Regions from separate parts of the Pseudonocardia tropica genome, predicted to be linked through region 2. Evidence: riboswitches for the same ligand, from Rfam matches in the RefSeq annotation. Region 2 holds a riboswitch; the other holds the start of a gene.
The links. Region 2 has a riboswitch for S-adenosylmethionine ahead of WHI96_RS09435 (putative leader peptide). Riboswitches for the same ligand answer to the same signal wherever they lie in the genome.
Positions count from the first base shown of each region.

Region 1: linked by a shared signal. The riboswitch ahead of WHI96_RS05960 (aminotransferase class V-fold PLP-dependent enzyme) and the one ahead of WHI96_RS09435 (putative leader peptide) in region 2 are both predicted to bind S-adenosylmethionine.

Region 1 covers NZ_JBEDNP010000003.1:87,953-93,318, forward strand. Annotated here, with positions in the region: gene WHI96_RS05945 (antibiotic biosynthesis monooxygenase) at 1-275, opposite strand, end outside; gene WHI96_RS05950 (ArsR/SmtB family transcription factor) at 381-758, shown strand; gene WHI96_RS05955 (Fur family transcriptional regulator) at 755-1,207, shown strand; gene WHI96_RS05960 (aminotransferase class V-fold PLP-dependent enzyme) at 1,217-2,605, opposite strand; SAM riboswitch class IV at 2,649-2,763, opposite strand; gene WHI96_RS05965 (hypothetical protein) at 2,838-3,473, shown strand; gene WHI96_RS05970 (DUF2795 domain-containing protein) at 3,554-3,763, shown strand; gene WHI96_RS05975 (hypothetical protein) at 3,805-4,221, opposite strand; gene WHI96_RS05980 (isoprenyl transferase) at 4,218-5,045, opposite strand; gene WHI96_RS05985 (hypothetical protein) at 5,080-5,366, opposite strand, start outside.
Region 2 covers NZ_JBEDNP010000004.1:335,309-340,674, forward strand. Annotated here, with positions in the region: gene WHI96_RS09420 (ABC transporter substrate-binding protein) at 1-394, opposite strand, end outside; gene WHI96_RS09425 (NtaA/DmoA family FMN-dependent monooxygenase) at 391-1,770, opposite strand; gene WHI96_RS09430 (LLM class flavin-dependent oxidoreductase) at 1,767-3,032, opposite strand; gene WHI96_RS09435 (putative leader peptide) at 3,153-3,251, opposite strand; SAM riboswitch class I at 3,257-3,352, opposite strand; gene WHI96_RS09440 (ABC transporter substrate-binding protein) at 3,923-5,017, shown strand; gene WHI96_RS09445 (ABC transporter ATP-binding protein) at 5,046-5,366, shown strand, end outside.

The DNA.
Region 1 (5,366 bases), on a different contig from region 2:
AGGGACTCGTAGGTCGCCTCGGTGGTCGTGTCGGCCTCGGCCAGCAGCGGGTGCACGTGCTCACGGACCTCGAACGGCCCCAGGGCGCGCCGGTAGGCGTCCACGGAGTCGAAGCGGACGGTCAGGACCCACTGCCCGGCGTCCTCGATCGCCCGGCCCGCCTCACCCCCGCGGCAGCCCGGCCGGGCGGCCAGGAGCTCCAGGGCGCGGGCCGCGCGCGCGGTGAACGCGGCCTCCTCGGAGGGGGACACGCGGAAGCGGCAGACCAGCAGCACGGCGCGACGATAACGAACACGCCTACCATGTCGGGTGCGGCCGGCACGGCACAGCAGCGCCGGGGGGTGTGGCCGCCGCCTCCGGGGAACGGACGGGTCCACCACATGTCTGCCGCAGCCCAGACCACGCACGCACCGGGAGCCGGCCCGGGCGCGGACGACGACCACCACCCCGTGCCCGAGCCCGGCCCGACCCGCGACCCGCGCACCCTGGCCGCCGCGGGCGACCTGCTGCGGGCACTCGCCGCACCGGTCCGGATCGCCATCGTCCTGCAGCTGCTGGAACACTCCCGGTGCGTCCACGACCTGGTGGACGCGCTCGGGGTCACCCAGCCCCTGATCAGCCAGCACCTGCGGGTCCTCAAGGCCGCCGGGGTGGTCGAGGGCGAGCGGAAGGGCCGTGAGGTGCTGTATTCGCTGGTGGACGACCACCTGGCGCACATCGTGGTGGACGCCGTCGCCCACGTCGAGGAGGACACGTGACGGAGACGACCGACCGGACGACCGCGGCGACGATCGCGCAGCGGTCCACCGCCGGGCCGCGCGGCATCCGCGCCACCCGGCAGCGGGCCGCCGTCACCGCGCTGCTCGACCGCCTGGAGGACTTCCGGTCCGCCCAGGAGATCCACGAGGAGCTGCGGCGCGCCGGTGAGGGCATCGGCCTGACCACGGTCTACCGGACCCTGCAGACCCTCGCCGAGGGCGGCGAGGTCGACGTGCTGCGGGTCGCGTCCGGCGAGGCGGTCTACCGGCGCTGCGAGACCGAGCACCACCACCATCACCTGGTGTGCCGCCGGTGCGGCGCCGCCGTCGAGATCGAGGGGCCGACCGTCGAGTCCTGGACCGAGTCGGTCGCACGGCAGCACGGCTTCACCGAGGTGTCGCACACGTGCGAGATCTTCGGCCTCTGCGGCCGCTGCTCGGCGGGCTGACGCGCCGGATCAGTCCCCGCAGCCGGGGACGGCCGGCAGCTCCCGGTCCCGGGCGAACGGGTCGGCCGGGCGCGGGTCCGGGGTGGGCGCCCACCGGCCGTCGACGAGGGCGTAGGTCCAGGCCGGACCGCGCCGCGCCAGGTCGGTCAGCGCGTCGACCAGCCGGTCGACGTCGGAGGAGCCGGTGCGCAGGCCCAGGGAGGCGCGCACCGCGTCACCGCCGCCGGTGAGCCGATCCAGCAGCGGGTGCGCGCAGAACCGCCCGTCGCGGACGCCGATGCCGTACTCGGCGGACAGCGCCGACGCGACGAGGCCCGCGGGCAGCTCGCCGAGGGTGAACGAGACGGTCGCGGTGCGGTCGGCGCCGGGACCGTCGTCGAAGCAGGACAGGATCCGCAGGCCGGGGACGGTCGCCAGGCCCGCGCGCAGCCGGGCGGCGAGCTCGCGCTCGTGGGCGGGCACGGCGTCGTCGATCAGGTCCTCGAGGGTGCGGCAGGCCGCGCCCAGCGCGGCGGCGCCGAGCACGTTCGGGGTGCCGCCCTCGTGGCGCTGCGGGGCGGGCAGCCACTCGGTGACGGTGCAGCCCGGGCCGTCGACGGCGTCGTCGGCCGTGACGCCGACCGACCGGACCGCTCCCCCACCCGCGACGTGCGGCTCGGCGGCGTCGAGCCAGTCCCGGCGGCCGACGAGGACCCCGGCGCCGTAGGGCGCGTAGAGCTTGTGCCCGGACAGTGCGACGTAGTCCGCGCCCCACCCGGCCAGGTCGACGCGCCGGTGCGGGGCCAGCTGCGCCGCGTCGACGCACAACCGGGCGCCCGCGGCGTGGGCGATCCGCGCGATCTCGGCGACCGGGAGGAGCTCGCCGGTCACGTTGGACGCACCGGTGACCGCGACCAGCGCGGCGTCGGGACGGGCGGCGAGCTCGGCCCGCAGCGCGTCGAGGGTCGCAGCGATGCTGCGGCCGGCCCGCACGACCCGGTGCTCGGCGCCGCCGGAACCGCCCCGCCAGGCCAGCAGCGTCGCGTGGTGCTCCAGGTCGAGGGTCACCACCGGGCCGGGCACGGCGCGGGCGAGCAGGCCGAGCGCGTCGGTGGTGTTGCGGGTGAACACCACGACGTCCTCGGCGCGGGCCCGGACGAACCGGGCGACGTCGGCGCGGGCGTTCTCCACCAGCGCGGTGCAGACCTTCGAGGTCCAGCCGGCGCCGCGGTGCACGCTGCCGTGGTAGGGCAGCACCTGCGCGACGTGCGCGGCGACGCTCTCCAGCGCCGGCGCCGACGCGGCGCAGTCGAGGTCGCAGTAGCGGGCCCACCGGCCGTCGACGAGCGGGACGGTGAGGTCCGCACCGACGACGCGGGGCAGCGTGTGCGGGACGGGACGCGACAGGGCGAGGGTCATGATCAGGCCTCCGGCCGATCTCGGGGACCCGGCGTGGCGCACGGATCCGCGCTTGCCGACAGCGGGTGTCGCGTCGGCCCGGTCATCACCCGGGGCACCCCACCGCGGAGGAGGGTTGCCGTCCAGCGAGCCGGGGCTTGACGCTGGCACTCGTGACCTTCGGCGACGAAGCTAGCAGACCGTCTCAGAAGGAGACACCGTGACCGTCGCCACCCCGGATAGCGTCTGAACGATGACCGACACGCAACCCGCCCCGGGCACGGTACGGCGGATCGACGTCCCGGAGTCCGGCGAGCTCGCCCGGCTGGCGGCGGTGTTCGACGATCTGCAGTACGTGTTGCAGTGCTGCGAGCACCTGGTGACCGCGCTCGGTGGCCCGGAGTCCGGCCCGGTCCGGGTGGCCGCCGACCCGGCTCTGGTCGAGGCACTGTGGACGGGCGCGGTGATCGGCTACGTGCGCTGCTTCTCCGGCCGCACCACGACCCTCACGAAGGACGACCTGTCCACCCTGGAGCTCGAGGGTGACGTCACCGGGTTCCACGACATGATGTCCACGCTGCGCGACCACTACGCGTCACGGCACGTCAACCCGCGTGAGTCCTACGAGATCGGCGTCGCCCAGTCCAACGACGGCGCCCCGCGCGGTGTCGCGGTCGTCTCCACCCCGCGCCCCCAGGTCGACGAGACCACGGTGCGGCTGCTCGGCCGGGTCGCCTACAGCCTGTCCGGGCTGGTGGACGCGCGGATGACCACGGTCCAGAACGACGTGCTGGGCGTGGCGCACGCGATGTCCGCGGGCCAGCTGGCGGCGCTGCCGGTCGTGCACCTCAGCGACGTCGGGGAGGCGGACCCCGCCGGGGAGGGCTGACCGGCGTGCGGCCGTCCCGTGCATGGACCGCCGCACAACGGCTACCCGGTCACCGAACGCTCCCGACGAGAGGTGACCCCATGACATCCCGTACGACGACCGCCGACGCCGTCCGCAGCGCCCTGCACGGTCTCGGGTTCCCCGCCTCCAAGGACGACCTGGCGTGGACCGCCGAGCGCAACGGCGCCGACGCCGCGACGGTCGAGGCCCTGCGTTCGGCACCGGCCGAGGACTACACCTCGGTCGACGCCGTCGTCGCGGCCGTCGACACCGGCGACGACCAGGAGTGACCGGGCCGCGGCCGGGGGGTGCGCCCCCGGCCGGGCGGGTCTCAGCTCCCGACCAGCTCCGCGCGCATGCTCGACGCCGAGGACACGACCAGCATCAGCAGGGTGCCCATCGGCCCCTCGCCCAGCCCGGCCGCGGGGAAGGCGTAGCGCAGCGTCACGTCCCAGCCGCGCTCACCGCGCACCACCCGGGGCGTGCCGAACAGGCCCTCCCCCACCCCGAGGCCGACCCGTCGCGGCACGTCGTGCTCCGGGTCGGCGGACTCCGGCAGATCCCACGCGACGACGCAGGTCAGGTTGAGGACGGGCAGGCCCTCCTCCAGCTCGGTGCCCTGCACCACGCACAGCACGCCGCCGTGGGCGAAGGTCAGCGCGCCGTCGTCGTCGGTGGTGACGTCGTGGAACCGCTCCAGCGACCCCTTGGCGGTGGTGAGCATCCCGGAGATCACATCGGTGGTCACGGTGCCGCTCCATCGTTCGGGGCCGCTGCGGCCGTGTCGAGGCTCGCGCCCGCTCCGCGACGCTCGGAAGCTCCCCCGAAGCGCCGGTCCCGGCGCGCGTAGATCTCGATCGCCTGCCAGATGTGGCGGCGGTCGAAGTCCGGGAACAGCGTGTCCAGGAAGACCATCTCGGCGTAGGCGCTCTGCCAGAGCAGGAAGTTCGACGTCCGCTGCTCCCCCGAGGAGCGCACGAACAGGTCGACGTCGGGCATGTCCGGCTCGTCGAGGTACCGGGCCAGCATCCGCTCGTCGATCTTGTCGGGGTTGATCCGGCCCTCCGCGGCGAGCCGGGCGATCTGCCGCACCGAGTCGACGATCTCGGCGCGGCCGCCGTAGTTGACGCACATGGTCAGGTTCAGCACGTCGTTGCCGCGGGTGCGCTCCTCGGCGATCTCCAGCTCCTTGATCACCGAGCGCCACAGCCGCGGGCGCCGGCCCGCCCAGCGGACCCGGACCCCCATCGCGTCCATCTCGTCGACGCGGCGGCGGATCACGTCGCGGTTGAAGCCCATCAGGAACCGGACCTCGTCGGGGCTGCGCCGCCAGTTCTCGGTGGAGAACGCGTACGCCGACAGCCAGCGCACACCCAGGTCGATGCACCCGCGGGCGACGTCCATCAGCGAGGCCTCGCCCCGCTTGTGGCCCTCCGTGCGGGGCAGGCCGCGGGCGTTGGCCCAGCGGCCGTTGCCGTCCATCACGAGGGCGACGTGACGCGGCACCAGCTCCGGCGGGATCGCCGGGGGCCGGGCACCGGACGGGTGCGGTGCGGGAGGCTGGAACGGCACGTCGCCGACCCTACGTCGGGGACGGTGGACGGGGTCAGTCGCGGTGGTCGGGCTGCGGCCAGGCCGGCACGGCCGGGTCCTCCAGCCGCTCGATGGTCTCGCGCAGCCGGCGCATCCCGCGGTGCCCGCGGACCCGGTCGGCCTCCGACATCGGCTCGGACTCGTCGGGCCGGATCACCGGCAGCATCGGGATGGCCGGCCACGCGCCGTCCTCGGTGCGGGCCCGGACCTGGCGCATCGCGCGGGTCGGCCCGTCCTGCGGGGACTCCGGCATGGCCTCGGTGCGGACCGGGAGCTGCTGGGTGGGCGGCACCGGGATGC
Region 2 (5,366 bases):
TCACCGCGGCCGCGTCGACGGGGGCGCCGTCGGAGAACGTGGCGCCCGGTCGCAGGGTGAAGGTCCAGGCGGTGCCGTCCGGGTTCGACGACCAGCGGGTCGCCAGCCACGGGACGAGCTGCCCGGTCTCGGGATCCTGGTCGGTGAGCGAGTCCACGACCTGACGCAGGGAGTAGATGGAGTCGTTGGACCCGACCTGCTGCGGGTCGGCGCAGCCCTGGTCGGAGGAGACGGCGAACACCAGTGTCCCGCCGGGACGGGGCGGGCCCGCGTCGGCGGTGGTGCCACCGGCTCCGGAACCGCAGGCGGTCAGGGTGAGCGCGGTGGCGGCGAGCAGCACCGCCGACCGTCCGTCGGGCAGGTCCCGCCACCATCCGAGACGACGGCGCTTCACGAGGCCACCGCCGGCCGGCGCTCGCCGAACCGCGACGGGCTCGCGAGACCGAGGTTGTCGCGCAGCGTCGCCCCCGGGGTGTAGTCGGTCCGGAACACACCGCGCTCCTGCAGGATCGGGACGACCTTCTCCACGACCTCGTCGAGGCCGGACGGGCTGACGTGGGAGCCGAGGATGAACCCGTCGGAGGCGTCGTCCTGCACGTAGCGGTCGATCTCGTCGGCGACGTGGGTCGGGGTCCCGACGAACACCGCGCGGTCGACGACGTGCTTGACGGTGTCGCGCAGCGAGTACCCGTGGGCGGCGGCGAGCTCGCGCCAGGCGGCGACGGTCGCGTGGGCGTCCTGGGTCAGCGGGGCCCGGCCCTCGATCCACTTCGGGGCGTCGGGGGTGGGCTCGACGTCGGGCAGCGGGCCGTCCGGGTCGTAGGCGGACAGGTCCCGGTTCCACACCATCTCGGCGAGCACGATCGAGGTCCACGGGTCGACCTGCAGGTCGTGGATGTGCGCGTGGCGCTCGCGGGCCTCGGCGGCGGTGTCGCCGAGGACGACGCCCGCGCTGGGCAGGATCCGCACCTCGTCGGGGTCGCGGCCGGCCCTGCGGACGCGGGCCTTGACGTCGTCGTAGAAGGCGCGGGCCTCGTCGAACTTCTGGTAGCGGGAGAAGATCGCGTCGGCCGACGCGGCGGCGAAGTCGCGCCCGGCCGGGGACTCGCCTGCCTGCAGCACCACCGGGTGGCCCTGCGGGCTGCGCGGGGTGGTGAAGCGCCCGGCGATGTCGAACTGGTTGCCGGACACGGCGAAGTCGCCGACGTGGCCGTCGCGCAGGAAGGTCCCCTCGGCCGGGTCGGCGACGACCGCGTCGGAGCCCCAGGAGTCCCACAGCGCGCGGACCGCGGCGAGGGCCTCCCCCGCGCGCTCGTAGCGCTGGTGGTGGCCGAGGTAGGCGCCGCGGCGGAAGTTCTCCCCGGTCGGGGCGTCGGAGCTGGTGACGACGTTCCACGCGGCGCGGCCACCGGAGAGCAGGTCGAGCGTGGCGAACTTGCGGGCCAGCTCGTAGGGCTCGTTGAACGTCGAGTTGACGGTGCCGGCGAGCCCGACGTGCTCGGTGACCGCGGCCAACGCGGCGAGCACGGTGAAGGTGTCCGGGCGCCCCACGACGTCCTGGTCGAACACCTCGCCGCCGCGGGTGCGCAGCCGCAGCCCCTCGGCGAGGAACAGCAGGTCGAGCTTCCCGCGCTCGGCGGTGCGCCCCCAGTGCTCGAAGGACTCCCAGTCGATGTGGCTGCCGGAGGCGGGGTCGCTCCAGACGGTGTCGTGGTTGACGCCCGGGAAGTAGGCGCCGAGCACGATCTGCTTCCTGCCGGTGCTGGTCATGCGGTCGCTCCGGAGAGTGCGGGGTTGAACGCGGTCACGGCGTCGACCCGGGCTCCTGCGGCGTAGCGGCTGACCGGGCGGGTCAGCCCGAAGCGCGCACGCAGGGTGGTCTCGCCGTAGGCGGTGCGGAAGGCGCCGCGGGCCTGCAGCTCGGGCACCAGACCCTCGACGACCGCGTCGAGGTCGGTCGGGAGGACGGCCGGGCGCAGGCGGTAGCCGTCGAGGCCGGCACGGCGCCAGGACAGCAGGGTGTCGGCGAGGCCGGCCGGGGTGGTGGCGAGGACGGCGGCGTCGGAGGAGAGCGGGTCGAGGGCGTCGAGGCGGGCGAGCCGGTCGCGGGCGGCGCGCTCGGTCGCCTCCAGGACCACGACGACGTCACCGAGGATCCGCAGCGGCGGCGCGGTGCGGCCCACGGCGGCCTCGGCGGCCCGGACCTGGGCGACGACGCGGGCGGCGTCGTCGGCGTCGTGCGGGGTGGTGAACACGACGTCGCCGACGCGGGCGGCGAGCAGCGCCGGGTCGTAGCCGTGCGCCAGCGACACGACCAGCGGCTGGCCCTGCGGTGGCCGCGGCACGATCGACGGCCCGGCGACGCCGAAGTGCTCCCCGGCGAAGTCGACCCGGTGCAGCCGGTCCCGGTCGACGAAGCGGCCGGTCAGCGCGTCGCGGATCTCGGCGTCGTCCTCCCAGGAGTCCCAGAGCCTGCGCACGACCTCGACGGCGTCGGCGGCCTCGCCGAACAGCTCGGCGACGAGCTCCCGGGCGGCCGGGGTGCCCAGGTCCTCGCGGCGGATGCCGGGGACGGTGCGGCGCCCGAAGTGGGCTGCCTCGTCGGCGCGGACCGAGGTCTGCACCCGCCAGCCGGCGCGGCCGTGGCTGTCGTGGTCGAGCGTCGACAGCGCGGACGCGACGTGGAACGGCTCGGTGTGGGTGGTGGTGACGGTCGGGACCAGCCCGATCCGCGACGTCGTCGGGGCGAGGAAGGCGGCGACCAGCGAGGCGTCGAGGCGGCCCTGCACCCGGTCGGTGCGGCGGCCGGCGCCGCTCAGGTGGTCCCCGGACTGCAGTCCGAGGGCGTCCTCGATCGTCAGGAGGTCCAGCAGCCCGCGCTCGGCGGTGCGGGCCAGGTCGGTCCAGTAGCGGGCGGAGAACAGCTCGCGGGGTCGGGCGCCGGGGTCGCGCCAGGCGGCGGGGTGCCAGCCGGCGCCGTCGAGGGCGACGGCCAGGTGCAGCGGCCGGCCTGGCGTGTCCGATGTGGACATGAGGGCATCGCTTCCTCGTCGCACGGAGGTGCGACGGAACGGGGTGGGGCGTCACGGGACTCCGACGGCCACCGGACGGCGGGGCGCCGACGGGCGGCGCACGACGCGGACGGGGCGGCGTCAGCCCCGACAGGCGGCGCCGGCCACCCGCATCAGGTCGACGTGCCGCCGGTACCGGGGGTGGTGCGCGCCGCGCACCTGCTCCGCGATCGACCGCATGGTGTCCTCCATCGAACCCGGCTGGAGCACCCGCACCCGCGTGCTGCGGGGGGTTGCTGCGGCGTCGTCGAGCCGGGTCTCTCGGCCGCTCCGGATGGTGTGCGATCCGACTGTAGGGATCCGGTGCCCGACGGTGTCAACCCGCGGAGCCGGGCAGTGATCCCCGCCGCACCGAATCTCCCGACCTGCGGAATCGCCACCTCGGACCGCCTCGACCTGTCCGGACATCTCGACCGTTTTCCTGGGGGGTGGACTCCGGGTTGTCCGGGGAGGTGACCACGCCGCACCCTGGTCGGGTGACGACGAGCCGACGGAGGCCCTCGCGCCCCGGTCGGTTACCACGGGGCGTGACCGAGCCCGCCCCCCACGAGCCGACCCGTGCCGCCCGGCGCGCGGTGCCGGTGCGCCCGACCGGCCTCGAGCCGTTCTGGCCGAGCCGGCGCGCACCCGCCTACAGCGAGCTCTGTCGCTGAGCGGTCTCCCGCCCCGCGGGCCGTAACGCCACGCCCCCGGCGTGCGAGGCACCCGCCGGACCGGGAATCGCCCGCCGGACACCACTCCGGCCCGCCACCCGTCCCGAACCCCGGCACGCCCCCCAGGGCCGGCCGGCCCCGGCGCGCAGCGGTCGTCACCGACCGCCCGCCGCCCCCACGGAAGGACCCCGTCCCGCGATGTCCCCGCACGTCCTGCGCTCCGGATCCCGGGCGCGCACCGCCGCCGTCCTGCTCGCGCTGCTCACCGCGCTCGGGCTGCTGGCCGGCTGCTCCCGCGCCGACGAGAGCACCACCGCCGCGGGCGCCACCTCCCCCGCGACCGAGGTCCGCCTCGGCTACTTCCCGAACATCACCCACGCCCCCGCGCTGGTCGGGGTGAAGCAGGGCCTGTTCGCCGCCGAGCTGGGGAGCACGAAGCTCACCACCCAGACGTTCAACGCCGGCCCGGACCAGGTCAACGCCCTGCTCGGCGGCTCGATCGACGTCGCGTTCATCGGCTCCGGCCCGGCGATCAACGCCTTCACCAAGTCCAACGGCGAGGCCGTGCGCCTGGTCGCGGGCTCCACCTCGGCCGGCGCCCAGCTGGTGACCAGCCCGGACATCACCTCGCCCGAGCAGCTCAAGGGTAAGATCATCGCGACGCCGCAGCTGGGCAACACCCAGGACATCGCGCTGAAGACCTGGCTGTCGGAGAACAAGCTCCCGATCGGGCAGGGCCCGGACGCGGTGACCGTGCAGAACATCGAGAACCCGCAGACCCTCGACCTGTTCAAGCAGGGCAAGGTCGCCGGCGGCTGGCTGCCCGAGCCGTGGAGCTCGCGCCTGGTCGACGCCGGGGCGAAGGTCCTGGTCGACGAGAAGTCCCTGTGGCCCGACGGGAAGTTCCCGACGACCGTCGTCATCGTCCGGACCGAGTTCCTGGCGCAGCACCCGCAGACCGTCGAGGCGATCCTGCGCGGCGAGCAGAAGGCCATCACCCTCATCCGTGAGAACCCCGCGCAGGCGAAGACCGTCTCCAACGAGGCGATCGGCGAGATCACCGGCAAGCCGCTGGCGGCGAACATCCTCGACCGCGCCTTCACCGAGCTGTCCTTCGACTCCGACCCGCTCGCCTCGACCTTCCCGCAGCTGGCGAAGGACTCGGTCACGGCGGGCATCGCGAAGAGCGAGGCGGACCTGACCGGCTTCCTCGACCCGGCCGCGGTCGACGCGGTCCGGACCGGCTCCGGGGAGGCCGCCGTGGACCCGGCCGGTCTCGCCGCCGCGAACTGACCTTTCCGATCGACGAGGGGAACCACCGATGACCGTCGACCTGACCGCCCGGCGCCCGAGGACCCGCGACACGGCCGTGGAACTGTCCGGGGTCGCCAAGACCTTCGGCACCGGCGCCGGGGCGGTGACCGCGCTCAACGGGATCGACCTGCAGGTCGGCGACGGCGAGTTCCTCTGTGTGCTCGGCGCGTCCGGCTGCGGCAAGTCGACGTTGCTGAACCTGCTCGCCGGGCTCGACGAGCCCACCGCGGGCGCGGTCCGGGTCGGGTCGGCGCGGCCGTCGTTCATGTTCCAGGAGGCCGCGCTCATGCCGTGGCTGACCGCGCTGCGCAACGTCGAGCTGCCCCTC